4 regions of the Desulfitobacterium hafniense DCB-2 genome follow, and region 4 is predicted to be linked to each of the others. Evidence: riboswitches for the same ligand, from Rfam matches in the RefSeq annotation. Region 4 holds a riboswitch; each other region holds the start of a gene.
What was found. Region 4 has a riboswitch for cobalamin ahead of DHAF_RS00145 (ABC transporter substrate-binding protein). Riboswitches for the same ligand answer to the same signal wherever they lie in the genome.
Positions count from the first base shown of each region.

Region 1: linked by a shared signal. The riboswitch ahead of DHAF_RS19425 (AIR synthase related protein) and the one ahead of DHAF_RS00145 (ABC transporter substrate-binding protein) in region 4 are both predicted to bind cobalamin.
Region 2: linked by a shared signal. The riboswitch ahead of DHAF_RS12640 (ABC transporter substrate-binding protein) and the one ahead of DHAF_RS00145 (ABC transporter substrate-binding protein) in region 4 are both predicted to bind cobalamin.
Region 3: linked by a shared signal. The riboswitch ahead of DHAF_RS01830 (anaerobic ribonucleoside triphosphate reductase) and the one ahead of DHAF_RS00145 (ABC transporter substrate-binding protein) in region 4 are both predicted to bind cobalamin.

Region 1 is NC_011830.1:4,122,757-4,126,951, forward strand. Features, by position in the region: gene DHAF_RS19415 (ABC transporter ATP-binding protein) at 1-985, opposite strand, end outside; gene DHAF_RS19420 (ECF transporter S component) at 998-1,510, opposite strand; gene DHAF_RS19425 (AIR synthase related protein) at 1,597-2,370, opposite strand; cobalamin riboswitch at 2,478-2,659, opposite strand; gene metK (methionine adenosyltransferase) at 2,827-4,017, opposite strand; gene coaBC (bifunctional phosphopantothenoylcysteine decarboxylase/phosphopantothenate--cysteine ligase CoaBC) at 4,023-4,195, opposite strand, start outside.
Region 2 is NC_011830.1:2,752,246-2,756,440, reverse strand. Features, by position in the region: gene DHAF_RS12645 (ABC transporter permease) at 1-527, opposite strand, end outside; gene DHAF_RS12640 (ABC transporter substrate-binding protein) at 529-2,100, opposite strand; cobalamin riboswitch at 2,279-2,459, opposite strand; cobalamin riboswitch at 2,544-2,726, opposite strand; gene DHAF_RS12635 (hypothetical protein) at 2,777-3,574, opposite strand; gene DHAF_RS12630 (ABC transporter ATP-binding protein) at 3,568-4,195, opposite strand, start outside.
Region 3 is NC_011830.1:386,187-390,381, reverse strand. Features, by position in the region: gene carB (carbamoyl-phosphate synthase large subunit) at 1-1,225, shown strand, start outside; cobalamin riboswitch at 1,439-1,622, shown strand; gene DHAF_RS01830 (anaerobic ribonucleoside triphosphate reductase) at 1,771-4,140, shown strand; gene nrdG (anaerobic ribonucleoside-triphosphate reductase activating protein) at 4,140-4,195, shown strand, end outside.
Region 4 is NC_011830.1:21,783-25,977, forward strand. Features, by position in the region: gene DHAF_RS00130 (hypothetical protein) at 1-67, shown strand, start outside; gene DHAF_RS00135 (MarR family winged helix-turn-helix transcriptional regulator) at 287-742, shown strand; gene tsaA (tRNA (N6-threonylcarbamoyladenosine(37)-N6)-methyltransferase TrmO) at 767-1,174, shown strand; cobalamin riboswitch at 1,224-1,404, shown strand; gene DHAF_RS00145 (ABC transporter substrate-binding protein) at 1,528-3,081, shown strand; gene DHAF_RS00150 (FecCD family ABC transporter permease) at 3,264-4,195, shown strand, end outside.

The DNA of each region.
Region 1 (4,195 bases), 1.2 Mb from region 4:
CAAATCGGTGCACAAGCTGCGTAATTTGAATCAAGGCTGAATTCAGTGAGCTCTTCTCTGCTTCCTTTTCTTGATGGACTTTGCCTCTTGCCGGCGGCTCACTCGGCGGGACCACTCTGTTTTGTAGGCTGGGCCGCCCTATTAAATTGCGGATCAGGGATTCCGCCTCGGCAACATCCAAAGGAATGTCCTGGCCTTCAATCCATCCTCTTTGCCAAAAACTCCAGCCTAATAAGCTGACTGGCAAGGGCTTGATCCCGAATTCCTGCAAAAGAGGGATATTGCGGAAAAGCTGTTCCGGTATCCCTTGCCAGGCAACTTTCCCGTGCTTAAGTACGATAACTTCGTGGGCTCTATGCAGAATTTCTTCACTGGAGTGCTCGACGACAAGAATCGTCCGCTCTTTTTCACGACAGAGATCATCCAAGGTGCGATAGACCTGGAACCGTCCTTCCGGATCCAGTTCAGAAGCCGGTTCATCCATGACCAATAGTTCCGGTTCCAGGGCCAGCACTCCGGCGATCACCAGCCGTTGTTTTTCCCCGCCGGACAGCTCCGCTGTAGAGCGCTGATCATAGCCATTCAGCCGGACTTTGGCCAAGGCCTGGGCAACCCTTCGGTGAATTTCCTGCAGGGGTACACCGAAATTACGAGGGCCAAAAGCCACATCCTCCCCCACTGTTCGCCCGACGATCTGACTTTCTGCATCCTGAAGTACAAGCCCTACTTGCTTAGCCAGGTCCTGCACCCGGACCTCACGTGTCTCTTCCCCCCCAATCCTGACCTCTCCCTGCAGCTCTCCTTGCAGAAACTGGGGAATCAAACCATTCAGACACAAGCTTAAGGTTGTTTTACCTGCTCCCGTGGGACCCATCAAAGCGATGAATTTTCCTTTGGCCACTGCCAGGCTGACTTGTTTTAAACTCTCCTCTTCAGCTCTTGGATAACGATAAGAAACATCTCTTAATTCAATCACTGTCTCCACCCCAGCACTCCTCTAGATCAACCGGCTTCCTTTAAGCGCTTTATAGGCTAAGGCCGATACGGCAACATTTAAGACCGACCCTAATAACAGAAAGGGCATTAACCCTAAGACTGCACCCATACCACCGATGGGGAATACGGAAAAGGCCGCCACCACACCATTGAGGAGGGAGGTAATAATCACGGCAGGAATCAAACCGATTTTCTTATTGACCAGGCGATAAATCAAGGCAAAGACAGCCATTTCTATGGCGATCACCAAATGCATAGGAATTCCCAGGGGAAAACCGACCACCGCCGAGGTGAGCAGATGACCTATGGCAATAACAATACAGCCTTCTATGCTGCCAAAAGCCAAAGCGCTGAAAAAACCCGGAGCAGAATCCAGGGCCACTGTCCCCAGCGGGCTGGGAATTTTAATCAAGGCACCTACCGCACTCAAGGCAAGAAAGACTGCCATGATGGCAATCCGTCGGATATTCTGAGCTGATTTGGGAATCGTTGTTTTCTTTGCAGGTTCAATCATTGTTATTCTCTCCTTCATTTCATTTCATTTTTTCTTTTCATTTAACTTGATAACCTGAATCTTTCCGCTAACCTTTCTCTTGGATTCTAATCTTCATTTTCTGTTAGGAGACCTCCACCTCCATCCTCCTCCAGCCTGCCGATTTTATGGATGGGTAGCTTGCCGAAATCCCCTAATTCAATATCCTCAGCGGCCGTAAAAATGAGACAAGTTGAAGGCCCTGCCGATTTATTGATATCAAGTCTGCATTGGGAATCTTCTCCAAATCGGGCACCGACAGCTTGGGCAAGGGCTTCGGCTTCACCCCGTATCCCTTGGGAGCCTACGGGAATAATGTCATACACCCCAGGAATATTAAGCAATTGAATAAGATGTATCCCCTGCAGAATATCCGGATCTTCCGGGTCAGCCGCCTCAGTTCCCACTTTGGGGAGCCCCAGACAAAACAGGCTGTTGCCCGGCCTGGCTCTGCCAATGCGAAGTTTATCCTGATCGCAAAGCCCTATGACCGTGATGCCTAAGCCGGTTTGTTCTGTGGGCATATTCTTTTCCGTGCTGACGGCCGCAGGCAGGGAGAGCAGGTTCATAGCCTTCAGCTCTTCTCTCACCCCCTTCATTATTTCTTCCCCTGCGGGCAGGGGCTCATTGGCAATGGCAATGCTGAGCATCTGGGGAACCGCTCCCACCGCCAGCACTTCCAACAAAGCGACCCGGGCCGTCATCCTGCCGGTTACCCTCCAGGGAACTTTGACTGCATCCAGCTCTTTCTCACCAATAGCACCGCATGAATCGCAGGCTGCGACAAGATATTGAGCATCATTCAGGGCAACCACCTCAACATCTCTTCCCTGATATCCCAAGGCCCTCAACTCTCCTCTCCAATAATTTTTATAAAAATAAAAAGTCCATAGCCACCTCGCTTCTCCTTGCAGACAAAGCAAAATGACCATGAACTTTACCAAACTTCATGTGTCCCCGGATCCAGGCAGGTCTCCTGACTTCGAGTCATTGTCTCCTTGCTGCCTTCCCAGTTACCCAGTGGCATTCAGCGCTGAGACTCCTCTTTACAGTGGCGGGTCCGTCCGGGAATTGCACCCGGTTCCCTATTCTCCCTTCTTGGCGAAGGGCACCTGAAATCCTTAAATTGTTAAGACCTACTAAATTCAGTTTAGCCAAAACCAGAATAATGTCAAGTCAAAAATTCGTCCTATTGCCAAAGTAAGGGGGTGTTCTATCTTCTAAACCAATCAGGCCGGAGGATTGTTCCTATTGAAACAATCCTCCGGCCTGATCCATCTGCTTTTGAAATTTATAATTTATAGGCCTGCTTGCTCCCGCAGGGCAGCGGCTTTATCGGTCTTTTCCCATGGCAGGTCCAGATCAGTGCGGCCAAAGTGTCCGTAAGCAGCCGTTTGGCGGTAGATGGGACGGCGCAGATTCAGAGTCTTAATGATCCCTGCCGGACGGAGGTCAAAATTATTTTTGACCAGTTCGCCGATTTTTTCCTCGTCAATTTTGGCGGTTCCGAAGGTTTCCACCAGGACGGATACGGGCTGGGCTACCCCGATGGCATAAGCCAGCTGGATTTCACAGCGCTCAGCTAAACCGGCAGCCACCACGTTTTTAGCTACATAACGGGCGGCATAGGCGGCGGAACGGTCCACCTTTGTGGGGTCCTTACCGGAGAAGGCTCCTCCGCCATGGCGGGCCATCCCGCCATAAGTATCGACGATAATCTTGCGACCGGTTAAGCCGGCATCCCCTTGGGGACCGCCGATGACAAAACGGCCTGTGGGGTTAATAAAATAACGGGTGCTCTCATCCAGCAATTCCGATGGGACCACGGGAAATACCACATGCTCCAGGAGATCCCGGCGAATCCGCTCCTGAGTTGCTTCCGGATGATGCTGAGTGGAGATCACGATGGTATCGATACGGACAGGGCGATTATCCTCATACTCTACCGTCACCTGAGTCTTGCCGTCGGGACGGAGGTAATCCAGGATATCCGACTTGCGGACTTCACTGAGGCGGCGGGCCAGACGGTGGGCCAGATCAATGGCCAGGGGCATATAGCTTTCCGTTTCGTTGGTGGCGTAGCCGAACATCATCCCTTGGTCGCCGGCGCCAATGGCTTCGATTTCTTCCTCGCTCATCTCCCCGTTTTTAGCTTCCAGAGCTCTATCCACTCCCAAAGCAATGTCGGCGGATTGCTCCCCGATGGAGGTGAGCACGGCACAGGTATCGGCATCAAAGCCATATTTGGCCCGGGTATAGCCGATTTCACGGATGGTTTGTCTTACTGTGCTGGGAATATCCACATAACAATTAGTCGTAATTTCACCGCTGACTAACACCAGGCCGGTGGTCACCGAGGTCTCACAAGCGACCCGGGCATTGGGATCTTTAGCGAAGATAGCATCTAAGATGGCATCGGAAATCTGGTCGCAGATTTTATCGGGATGTCCTTCTGTGACCGATTCGGAGGTAAACAGTTTTTTTGCCAATGAAGTCACTCCTTTTCACTAAGGCGCTCAGCAATCTCCTGAACCAGCCGCCGAGCTACGTCTAATTTGTTCATTTGGGGCAGATCGATTTTCTTCCCATCCGGGAAAAGCAGGCTCACGATATTCGTAGGGCTGCCAAATCCCGCTCCGGGCTGGGTTACGTCATTGGCCACCAGCA
Region 2 (4,195 bases), 2.5 Mb from region 4:
GCCAATCCTAAGGGAAACCACTGTAAATAGACAGCAAAAACCATTAAAAAGAGTAAGCCCAGCCAAAAAAGCGGTGTGGATGCCAATATCAAACAAAACGTTTTAATAAAGCGGTCAATCCACTTCCCCTTATTCACGGCAGCGATAATGCCCAAAGTAAACCCCAGCACCCCGGACAACACCCAGGCTACTCCCATCAAGGCCAGCGACGCCCGGAAACGCTCGCCGATAACCTTCGCGACAGGCTGGCGATAAGTGATAGATTCGCCCATGTCACCCTGAAGGACATGGGTTATCCAGATGCCATAGCGCTCTACAGGCGATTTGTTAAGACCCCAATGTTCAGCGATATTCGCCCTTTGCTCTTCGGAGACGTGGGCATCACCCAAATAAGCGTCGATCGGATCAATCGGCGACAGCGCAATAAGCATGAAGCTGATTAGACTCACGGCCCCAAGCAGAGTCAGCATCCGTACTAAAGTACTGCTGAAATAGCGCCCCAATCCTTTATATACCGTGGTACTCATACTACCAGGACCACTCATTCATATTTTCTACAATGGAAATCCCCTGCCCCCGGGTTGGCAATTTCTGCAAAGAGGGGATCTTCAGCCCTTCTTTGACAAGATAAGTGACTTCCGGACGAACGATCCACAAGTACGGAATATCCTTTTGCGCAAGAGCCTGGCCTTCCTGCCAGTATTTATTTGCCTCGTCAGAGTTCGTTGCTGCAAGGGCTTTTTGGATAACCGCATCAACCTCCGGATTGGTATAAGAAGCCGGGTTGCCGATAACCGCTACACCAATTTGCGAAGAATCATAATAACGATAGAATTCTATGGGATTAGGCTGACCAAAGACCCAGCAAGTCGGTAAATTCCTCGCTTCCCGGCATTCCGACCAAGGTGCGGATTTGGGGATAATCTGTATTCCCAGCTTTTTCACATCTTCTGCCAGAGCAACGACCGTATTATAACGCGCCAGATCATTGCTTCGTCCTGTTATCACGATTTCCGCCTTAATATTATTTTTCTCCCGGATGCCGTCCCCGTCAGTATCTTTCCATCCTGCATCTTCCAAGATCTTTTTCGCTTCTTCAACCTGGTTGTCTTTAAACATGTCGCCATTACTCCAGGGAAGTTCCTTCGCCGCTCCATAAGTAACTTGCCCAAATCCGTTCAAAGCGTTTTGGGTAATGAGCTGCCGGTTTATCCCAATGTTCAAGGCTTTGCGAATCGCCGGATCACTTGTGACATTATTGCCTACTTTTTGCCCTGAAGGGTCGGTCGTTTCCGGAATCGTTGGCAGGTTAATGGTAAAAGCATCCATGGCGGACATTCTATATAGTTTCATTCCGTCAACCGGCGTGCTGGCAAATTCAGATTCGACAAGCACCAAGTCCAACTGCCCTGATTTCGCTGCCGCCAGAGCCGCATCTTCATCCAATTTTAAGATGGTTACTTTCTTAAACTTCGGTATTGGGCCGTAATAATGTTCATTCGGTACCAGGATCAACTTCTGATCAACTGCAAATTCGGCAACTTTCCAGGCACCGGAGCCCATCGGATGATCCCCATAGTTTTCATTATAGAGATGCTTGGGGACAATTCCCACCTCGCTTAGATTAAAGACAAACGTAGACCAGGGGGCTTTTAAGCGGAAAACAACAGTACTTTCGTCTAAAGCTTCAACTGAATCCAGCATGGTCAGATCCGCGGCGGAAGCTTTGCTTTTGGTTGTTTCAAAAGTAAAGGCCACATCTTCCGAAGTTAAGGAATGGCCATCCGCAAATTTTGCATCATTGCGGATTTTAAAGGTGTACGTTAATCCATCTGCACTGATATCATAAGAGGTGGCTAAATCATTGACCAATTGGTTGTTTTCTTTTACTTGCAATAAGTGACTGTGAAATATATCCGGTGCCCATACGCCATAGCCTGTGGTCGGGTCAAAACCACCGGCCACCAAATTGACCCCGGCCGAAATAGTAATTTCATCTTTCGCGACATTTTCTGTGATATTTTTTCCGCCGTTAGAAGCAGAACAGCCCACCATCAGCATTAGTCCGGCGAGCAACAGCAATAATACTATTTTTCTCATATGGCCTTCTCCTTTTATTCTTGATTTTAATAGCATGTTATATCAACTGGAATATGGATATTTCGCTATCCATTTTCACCTCCTTATGGCGAAAGAGTCTCCCCAATAATAAATCTCCCTGCAATGATGCAGGGAGAACTTACCTTGAACAAGCCTAAAAAAGCCTTACTAGTGTACTTAATCAGCTTTCTAAAAGGCAGGTCTTCTGGCTCTCGTGTCATCCTCCTCCCACGCCTTCCCATCTCTAAAAAAGACAGTGACATTCTGGGGATTCGTCTCCGATTACAGCGGCGGATCCGCACCGGACTTATACCGGTTTCCCTATTCTCCCTATGGGCACCTTAAGCTATGTATTCGGTTTTAAAGCAAACAAAACCCATTTTCGCTAAGAAAATGGGTTAAAGCACAAGTGCAACCGTCATATCCCTTTTTCCGCGAAAGGCGTAGACAACCAGTATTAGGCAGGTTTCCTGACTTGCGGGTCTTTGCTTTCTTTCTCCTTCCCGGATAAAACCAGTGGTTATAAAAGAAGCTCTCCGCATACAGTGGCGCGACCGTCCAGGAATTTCACCTGGTTCCCTATTATCCTCCGATAAATCAGAGGCACCTAAAAACTGAATATTTAATTCACTTATATTGTTTATAACATATATTATGACAATTAACAACCCAAAGATCACTCGAGATTCAAACGCTTCTTCAAAATAGTATTGGTGATGGCGAAGTAAGCAGCCGTGATCAGTGCCGACTCAATCAGTATGAAGGCAATGAAAAGGTGGATCTCCGTGTGCATAGTGAGAAAATTCCCCGGGGTAATATTCCAGGCATTGCCATGCCCTATTATAAAACCAATCCCCATGCTGATCATTTGGGTTAAGGTATTGAGTCCGATAAAGGCGGCAAAGGAGGCCAGAATACGGTGCTGATTAAACAGGTGGCCAACAGCAATCGAGGCGTAGAGGATTAAAATGGCCGATGCCAGAATGAGGAAGATGCCGATCACAGCCTCGAGGGAATACAAATAAATCGATGTGCCCAGATAACCCCATAGTGTGCCAGAGAATTGGGTCAGCTCCCTCATAATGTGCTCCCAGTCCCCTGCTTTTAAAGCGATGAGGATGATGGAGAGCATGGCCACGAAGAAACTGATCACTAACCAAAACATGGAGATCAGCATCTTACAGACAATGTGCTGCCAGGGTTTGACAGGGAGAGTGAACATCAGGTAGCCTTCTTCAGAGAGAAGATTCTTATAGAAACGCTGAATCGTCATAATCAAGGTCATAACAAAGATACCGGCCATGATAAAAATATAAACAGCCATACTGATGACCGCCGGAGCCTGCCAGTGGTGGCTGGAACTTACTCCCAGCATGAAGCGGTTAATCAGGGCGAAAACCAATAAAGCCAGGTATAAGGGCAGGAAAACTCTTCCTGTGGCTTTCAACTCATATTTCATCAACTTACTTAGCATTTGAACACCTCCCGGAATAAGGCATCGACGGATTTACCTTTTTCACTGCGGATTTCATCCACTGTGGAGGTCAAGACAACTTGACCTTGATTGATAAAGACAACATAATCGAGGATATTTTCAATTTCAGAGATAAGGTGGGTGGAGATGAGAACAGTTCCCTTTTCATTGTAGTTGCTGAGAATGGTTTTCAGGATATAATCCCGGGCTGCCGGGTCCACTCCGCCGATAGGCTCATCTAAGAGGTAAAGATCCGCTTCACGGCTCATGACCAGGATGAGCTGAACTTTTTCTTTGGTGCCCTTGGACATGGTCTTAAGTCTGTCATGAGGATTGATGTTGAGGTTTTTCAGCATCTCGAAGGCCTTTTCCGGCTTGAAATCCTCATAAAAGTCCTGGAAGAACTCAATGATTTCGTGAACTTTCATCCAATCATTGAGGTAAGTTTTTTCCGGGAGATAGGAGATTATTTTCTTGGTCCCGATACCCGGCTTTTGGCCATCGATCAGAATCTCGCCCCCGCTTGGGGTGAGCAGCTCATTGGCCAGTTTGATCAGGGTGCTTTTCCCGCTGCCGTTAGGTCCTAAAAGGCCCACGATCTGACCCCGTTCCAAAGTTAAG
Region 3 (4,195 bases), 360 kb from region 4:
TCAGTTCCGCAAAATGATGGAGAAACTGGCTATCCCCATGCCCCAGGCAGGTATGGCCAGCACTCTGGAGGAAGCTTTGGCAGCGGCGGAGATGATCGGTTATCCCGTCATGGTTCGTCCCTCCTATGTCCTGGGAGGCCGGGGCATGGAAATTGTCTTTGATGAAGAACAGCTGCGGGAATATGTGGCCGCCGCCGTGGACATCACCCCGGAACGCCCCATTCTTATCGATAAATTCCTGGAGAATGCCATCGAAGCAGAAGCCGATGCCGTCTCAGACGGTACTCATGCCTTCGTCCCTGCCGTTATGGAGCACATCGAGCTGGCGGGGATCCATTCCGGAGACAGTGCCTGCGTCATTCCTCCCCTGACCATTGCCGACCGCCATTTGCGCACCATTATCGATTATACCCAGCGGATTGCCCAGGAACTCCATGTGGTAGGGCTTATGAATATCCAGTACGCCATCGCCGAGGATAAGGTCTACGTCTTAGAGGCCAATCCCAGAGCTTCCCGCACCGTACCCCTGGTCTCCAAAATCTGCAACACCCCCATGGCCAGGCTGGCCACGGAGTTGATACTGGCTGATTATACCGGGCAAAAGAACGATATCGCAACCAACTTCAAGCCTGCTCAGATCTCCCATTACGGCGTCAAAGAAGCGGTCTTCCCCTTTGACAAATTCCCTGAAGTAGATCCCGTCCTCGGCCCGGAAATGCGTTCCACCGGAGAGGTTTTGGGCATGGCCAATTCCTTCGGCCTGGCCTATTTCAAGGCTCAGGAAGCAACCCACTCCTCCCTGCCCTTCAGCGGAACCGTCCTTATGAGCATTGCCGAACAGGACCGCTCTTCAGGGGTCATCGAAATCGCCCAGGAATTCCTCAAGCTGGGCTTTAAGATCAAAGCCACTCAGGGGACCCGGAAATTCCTTCAGGATCATAGCATTGACGCCGAATTCATCCATAAAATTGAGGAAGGCCGTCCCAATATCACTGATGGTATTATGAACGGCGAGATCCAATTGGTCATTAACACCCCCATCGGCAAACGCAGCCTCAAAGATGATTCCTACATCCGCAAGACCGCCATTAAGTATAAGATCCCTTATATCACCACCACCCCGGCCGCCTTAGCCAGCGCCAAAGGAATTGCCGCATCTCAGGAGGCGGCAGCCAATAAAACCGTGGTTAAATCCCTGCAGGAATATCATGGTGAGATAATGTAATTTCGGTAATATAATTCAGATCATATAATTTGGCTCATGTAATTAGATAATGTGATTTAGATCGTTGACAGTCCCCTTGCTTTTAAGATATGATTTTATCAGTCTTAGCTCAACTGGTTTTCGGTTGCACACCCCTATATATAGTGTTTTTTTATAAACTTTCATCTATATATGGTGTTCAACGAGATTTTGATGTATAATGAGACTGGTTCATTAATAAGGAATCTCATAGGTGACTGTACAACCACAGTTGAAAAGGGAAGCCGGTTAGAGGCCGGCACGGTCCCGCCGCTGTAAGGGAAATATACTTCTTGGCATTACCACTGAAAGGGTTTCGGGAAGGTAAGAAGTATAGATGATCCTAAGTCAGAAGACCTGCCTATGTGTATACCACCAACTCTACGGAGGATAGAGTATGTTGGGCTGCTAACGGCATGTTGTTTTTAGCTTCTCGGCATCTCTGTCGGGAAGTTTTTGTTTCGGATGTCATCATGAGTCCCTGAACGATGATAAGAGATCAGATTGAGAAAAGAGGTAGATTGTATTTGATTACTAAGATTCGCAAGCGCGACGGACGGGAAGCTCCTTTTAACATTGAAAAAATAGCCAACGCTATCTTTAAGGCAGCCAGTGCCACAGGAGGCAAGGACTATCAATCCTCTCTCCTTCTTGCGGAAGAAGTGGTCAACTACCTTGAGGTTAACCTACATAAAAAAGTCCCCTCTGTGGAAGAAATTCAGGATGCTGTGGAAAAGATCCTGATCGAAAGAGGCCACGCCCGCACAGCCAAGGAATTCATTCTCTATCGGGCGGAACGGACCCGTGTCCGGGAAATGGATACCCGGCTTATGAAGGTCTATGAGGAGCTGACTTTTAAAGAAGCCAAAGATAATGATATGAAGCGGGAAAATGCCAACATTGACGGAGATACCGCCATGGGCACCATGCTGCGCTACGGCTCCGAAGGAGCTAAACAGTTTAATGAGATGTTTGTCTTAAAGCCCGAACACTCCAAAGCCCACAAAGAAGGAGATATTCACATCCATGATATGGATTTTCTCACCCTCACCACTACCTGCTGCCAGATCGATATTATTAAACTTTTCAAAGAAGGCTTTGGGACCGGCCACGGCTTCTTAAGAGAACCCAATGATATCCAGAGCTACAGTGCTTTGGCTTGTATCGCTATTCAGTCCAACCAAAACGATCAACACGGCGGCCAAAGCATTCCTAATTTTGATTACGGTATGGCGCCGGGAGTAGCCAAAACCTATATTAAGCTTTATAGACAGAACCTGCTTAAAGCCTGCGAGCTTTTAATCCATCAGGATGTGGATCAGGAAGAGCTGGAAGCCCATCTCAAGGATGTATTCTCAGCCCTTGCCAACCAAGGGCATACACCTACCCTTTCCTCTGACCCGGATTATTTTGAGCAGGAAGCCGCACTGCTTCAAACCCTGCCTAATCTTAAGCTGGACATGCCTACCATCCGCAAAGCTCAGGAGTTTGCCGTCAAAAAAGCTCTTGCCGAGACGGATAAAAAAACCTATCAGGCTATGGAAGCTTTGGTCCATAACCTCAATACCATGCACAGCCGTGCCGGAGCCCAAATTCCCTTCAGCTCCCTCAATTACGGCACGGACACCACCCCGGAAGGCCGTATGGTGGTCAAAAACCTGCTCCTGGCCACCGAAGCAGGTCTGGGCAACGGCGAAACCCCCATCTTCCCTATCCATATCTTCAAAGTGAAAGAAGGGGTTAATTATAATCCCAGTGATCCTAACTACGATTTATTCCAGCTGGCTTGCCGGGTCAGTGCCAAAAGACTTTTCCCCAACTTCTCCTTTATTGATGCTCCCTTTAACCTGCAATACTATGTCCCCGGCAGGCCTGAGACGGAAATTGCCTACATGGGCTGCCGCACCAGGGTGATCGGCAATATTTACGACCCTTCCCGGGAAACCATCTTTGGACGGGGAAATCTCAGCTTCACCACCATTAACCTCCCCCGTCTTGCCATCAAAAGCCACCAAAGCCGCACCGAATTCTTCGCCATGCTGGATGAGAAAATCGACCTGGTTATCAATCAGCTCCTGGAACGTTTTGAAATTCAAGCCCGTAAAAAAGTCAAGAACTTCCCCTTCCTGATGGGACAGGGAATCTGGCTGGATTCCGACCAACTGGGCTGGGATGATGAAATTCGCGAAGTGCTGAAGCACGGCACCCTTTCCATGGGCTTTATCGGACTGGCTGAATGCCTTATGGTCTTAACCGGGCAGCATCACGGGGAATCGGAAGAGGCACGGGAGCTGGGACTGGAGATTGTTCAGCAACTGCGCCGGCGCATGGATGAAGCAGGACGGGAATACGGGCTGAATTTCTCTCTCTTGGCCACTCCTGCCGAGGGCCTCTCCGGCCGCTTCATCAAAATGGACCGGGAGCTTTTCGGCAGCATCCCCGGTATCACAGACAAAGAATACTACACCAACAGCTTCCATATCCCCGTCAGCTTCCCGATCAGCGCCTTTCACAAAATCACGATTGAAGCCCCCTACCATGAGCTGACCAACGCCGGCCATATCACTTATGTGGAGGTTGATGGCGATCCCACTCAAAACTTGGAGGCTTTTGAGAAAATTGTCCGTTGCATGAAAGAATCCGGCATCGGCTTCGGTGCTGTCAATCATCCTGTGGATCGGGATCCCGTCTGCGGATATACAGGAATCATCGGCAACGAATGCCCCCGCTGCGGCCGCGAAGAAAGCACTGCTCCCTTTGAGCGCATCCGCCGTATCACCGGCTATCTGGTGGGAACCTTGGATCGCTTTAACGACGCCAAAAAAGCCGAAGTCCGGGATCGGATTAAACACCTGAATTGCCTTGACTCCTCCATCGGTGAGAAAGGGACGCTTTAATGATGGACTCCTGCATCCGGATCGCAGGAATCATCGGGGAGTCCATTGTGGATGG
Region 4 (4,195 bases):
ATTTGTTGTGTTCAGATTTCCTCTGTCCTATCTTGGACTTATCTGGTTAAATCCTATCTTGTATTAATGCTTAGCGTTAAGAAATTAGGCATCATACAGGATTGTTAAACCTTGTCGCCATAAGAGAAAGTTATCAATAGAGTAGTTGACAGATTTTATTGAATAGTATAGCATATTAATAACTTGTGTTGAAAAACAACAAAATAATAGGGGTTTTTAGGATTAATTGGTTGCGATAGCAACGAATTAATCCTGAACGCTGCCGACATAACTAAAAGGAAAGAGCATGAACGAACGTATAGACAAAAGAAAATCACTGATCAAAGCGATTTCAGCCATCGATCGTTATAGCCAGACCTATATCGGCAGAAATGTCAAAGACTATAACATCGGACAGGGACAATGGGCATTTTTGACCCAATTGCTGTTTAATTACGATGGTATAACTCAGGAAGAGTTAAGCGAACTACTCAATATCGATAAGGCCAACACAGCGAGAGCCTTGAAAAAGCTTGAAGAAGAGGGTTATGTATACAGAGAAGAAGACCCTAAAGACGGGCGTAAGAAAATTGTTTATGTCACAGCCAAAGCAAGGGACTTTGAACAAGAATTTCATGAAGTGTTTAAAGGATTAAACCGGATTCTGGCCAAAGATTTTACGGAGGATGAGCGGGAAACCGCCAGGCGGATTTTGTATAAAATGCTGGATAATATCGCCGATTATGAACGCAGGCATAGATAAAAGTGGCCTAAGGAGGAGAAGTCAGTGGAGATCTTAATGAAACCGATCGGCTATATCAAGTCTCCTTATAAGGAAAAAGGCGAAGCCCCCAGGCAAAGCACTCTTTCGGGAGAAACGACGGCTGTTATTGAAATTCTCGAAGAATACCAGGAAGGTATTGCCGATATCCAAGAAGGAGAGTATGGGGTCATTTTGTTTTACTTTCATAAATCCGAGGGATATAAGCTGATGACCCTTTCCCGCAGAAACAATCAGGTTATGGGTGTGTTTTCCACACGATCCCCCAACCGGCCCAACGGCATCGGTCTGTCCACAGTCCGGTTTGTGAAAAGAGAGGGCAACCGTCTGTTTTTTGAGGGAGTGGATATGCTGGATAATACCCCCGTACTCGATATTAAGCCTTATATTGACCCGGCCGCTGTGGCCGATTGAACGAAACTTGTTTTAATGACATAGGGATAGAGCTTGTTGTTTAAAGCTGAATAAGAAACTATTGACAGGTTTACGCAAGTAATGAAAAGGGAATCAGGTGCAAATCCTGAGCAACCCCCGTTACTGTAAGCGCCGTTAAAGATTTATTTATCTTCATGCCACTGGCGAAGACTGGGAAGGCGATAAATAAAGGCGCGAGCCAGGAGACCTGCCTGTTAATAAAACTACAATTCATTTTCCGGAGGGGAGGGTGATTTATTTTCTTTGCCCAAAATTAAAGAGAAGACATAAAAAAACCAGGACAGATGCTCAGACTCCGGTCAGGAAAAAGTCAGGAAGAAAGGTGAAGAACAATGGAGAAACGCTATAGCCAAAGAATAGTTGCCTTATTGGTCATGGTCATGATCATACTCTTGGGGGGCTGCAATTCATCAGCCGCCAACCAACCGGCGGAAAACCCACCGGCTGAAAAAGCAGTTGCAGCCGGGACTTACACGGCAAAAGCAGCCGGTTATCACGGAGATCTTGAAGTGACCACGGAAGTGGATCAGGAAGGAAAAATCACAAAGATTACCATAGGCGAAAATACGGAAACCGAGGATGTTGGCGGCATCGCCATGGAGAAAATACCCCAGCGTATTATAGAAGCTCAATCCCTGGATGTGGACGTGATTGCCGGTGCGACACTGACCAGTAAGGGGATCATCAATGGGGTGGCCGCGGCCTTAAAGGAGGCCGGTGCAGATCCTGTTCACTACGGTTATGTTGCCCCTGAAGAAGAGAGCGGGGCGATCATGTCCCCTCTGAATAAGAGTGCCCTACCCGTAAAGAAAGAAACCACCGGTTCCATAACCATTAAGGATGTCAAAGGCCGGGAGGTAACCCTTGACCTGCCTATTTCCTCCTATGCTATCAGCACCATGGATGTCATCGACTATATTATACCGCTGAAAGGTGAAGAGGCTTTTGCTATGCTGGTTGCTTCCGGACAGGACGGCGGTGGCGGTATCCAAAAATATGCTCAGCTGTATAAGCCCATTGTCGGGGACTATACCCAACATTTAGGCCAGATTTCCGATCATAACGCGCCTTTTGACCTGGAAATGGTTTTGTCCATGAATCCCGATGTCCTCATCGTCAATTCAGCTATGGCCGCTCATAAATATGCCTTGGAAATAGAGGAACAGCTTACGGCGGCCGGAATCAGCATTGTTCTCATCGATGTTCCCGGCAAGACATTGGATAAGTCGGTTCAGGAGACCATGAAGCTCCTGGGCAAGATTTTCCAGGAGGGGGAAAAAGCCGCTGAAGTAGCAGCGTTCATAGATAAGCAGTATGAACTCCTTGCAGCCAAAAATCTTGCTCAGCGTCAGAATAAACCCAAGGTCTATTATGAAAAGTCAGGATATTCCGAGGTCTACGGGAGCACGGGAACCAGCGTTTCCGGATGGGGTCTGCCGATTGCTATTGCCGGCGGCGACAATATTGCCGATGCCGTTCTTTTAGATAAAGCATCAGCCGGAGGAAGCAGCAATACCCTTGATCCTGAGTATGTCATTAAAGCCGATCCTGATTACATCATTCTCAGCGGAGTCAATGACGGCTGGCTGGACAGTCTTAAGCAAAAGAAAGAACCTCCTCAGTATGATATTATCAACAGAACCGGCTGGAGCAATTTGCAGGCGGTTAAAAACAACAATGTCTATGAATTTGCCCACTCAACCAGCCGCTCCATTTATGCTTTTTACCCTTGTCTGAAAATGGCCAAGCTCTTCTACCCTGAAGAATTTAAGGATCTGAATCCGGAAGCGGTCCTTGATGAGTTTTTCGATCAATTTATGCTGGTGGGCAGCGATATCAGCACCTGGTTTACGGGCCTTGAAGACCGTATTTCCCTAAAGAAATAAAAACGGCAAGGGCTTCGGAACGCTGGAGGCACAAGGGGGTTTAAGACCGGCCTTTGCTCCGGCTCTCCGCGGCCCTTTTGGATGCCGGTTATGCAAGAAAGACTAAGGGGTGAATCAAGATTAAGCATGAGGAAAATGCCAACCGAAAATTATATAATATGCTGATCAGGAGAAGGATCTTTTTGATTATCGGTCTATCCGTAAGCATGGCAGCCCTGGTGATCCTAAATATTTCCATCGGTTCCTCTTCCATAGCGATTCACGATATCTTAAGAGTGCTGTTCACGGGGGAAGGGGATGGGCATAACTCCATGATCATCAAGGATATCCGTCTGCCTATGGCTCTTATGGCTGTAGTGGTGGGGGCGTCCCTGGGCATCAGCGGCTGTGAATTGCAGACCATCCTCCGCAATCCCATTGCCAGCCCCTATACCCTGGGAATTTCCGCCGCCGCCTCCTTCGGAGCAGCCATGGGATTGATTTTAAACGCCAATGTTCTGAAATCCTTAAAGGTCCCGGAAACCCTGGCTGTAACGGTTAACGCTTTCATCTTTGCCCTTATGGTGGCTGTGGCCATTTATATCTTTTCCCGTCAGCGGCAAATCAATAAAACGGCCATTATCCTCTTCGGTGTGGCGCTGAATTTTCTTTTTAACTCCCTGACCATGGTTCTGCAGTATATTGCCGATGAAAATCAGCTGCAAAGCCTGATCTTCTGGAATTTCGGCAGTTTGTTGAAAACCACCTGGAGCAAGTTTTTCATTGTTGCCCTGGTGCTGGTCATCTGCTTCTTGGTTTTGTTCAAAAATGCCTGGAAGCTGACCGCTATGACTTTGGATGATACCAAAGCCAGGAGTATCGGGGTGGATACGGCCAAGGTGCGGCGAATGGTTATATTTGTGAGTTCCCTATTGGCCGCCGTATCCGTCTGTTTTGTAGGAACCATAGGTTTCGTCGGTCTGATCGCTCCTCATATTGCCCGCCAGCTGGTGGGTGAAGATCAACGCTTTTTTATGCCTTTATCGGGACTGCTGGGGGCTTTTGTCATGTGTCTGGCTTTCGTCATCAGCAAGCTGATTATCAGAGGGGTCATCCTGCCCATCGGCCTGGTCAC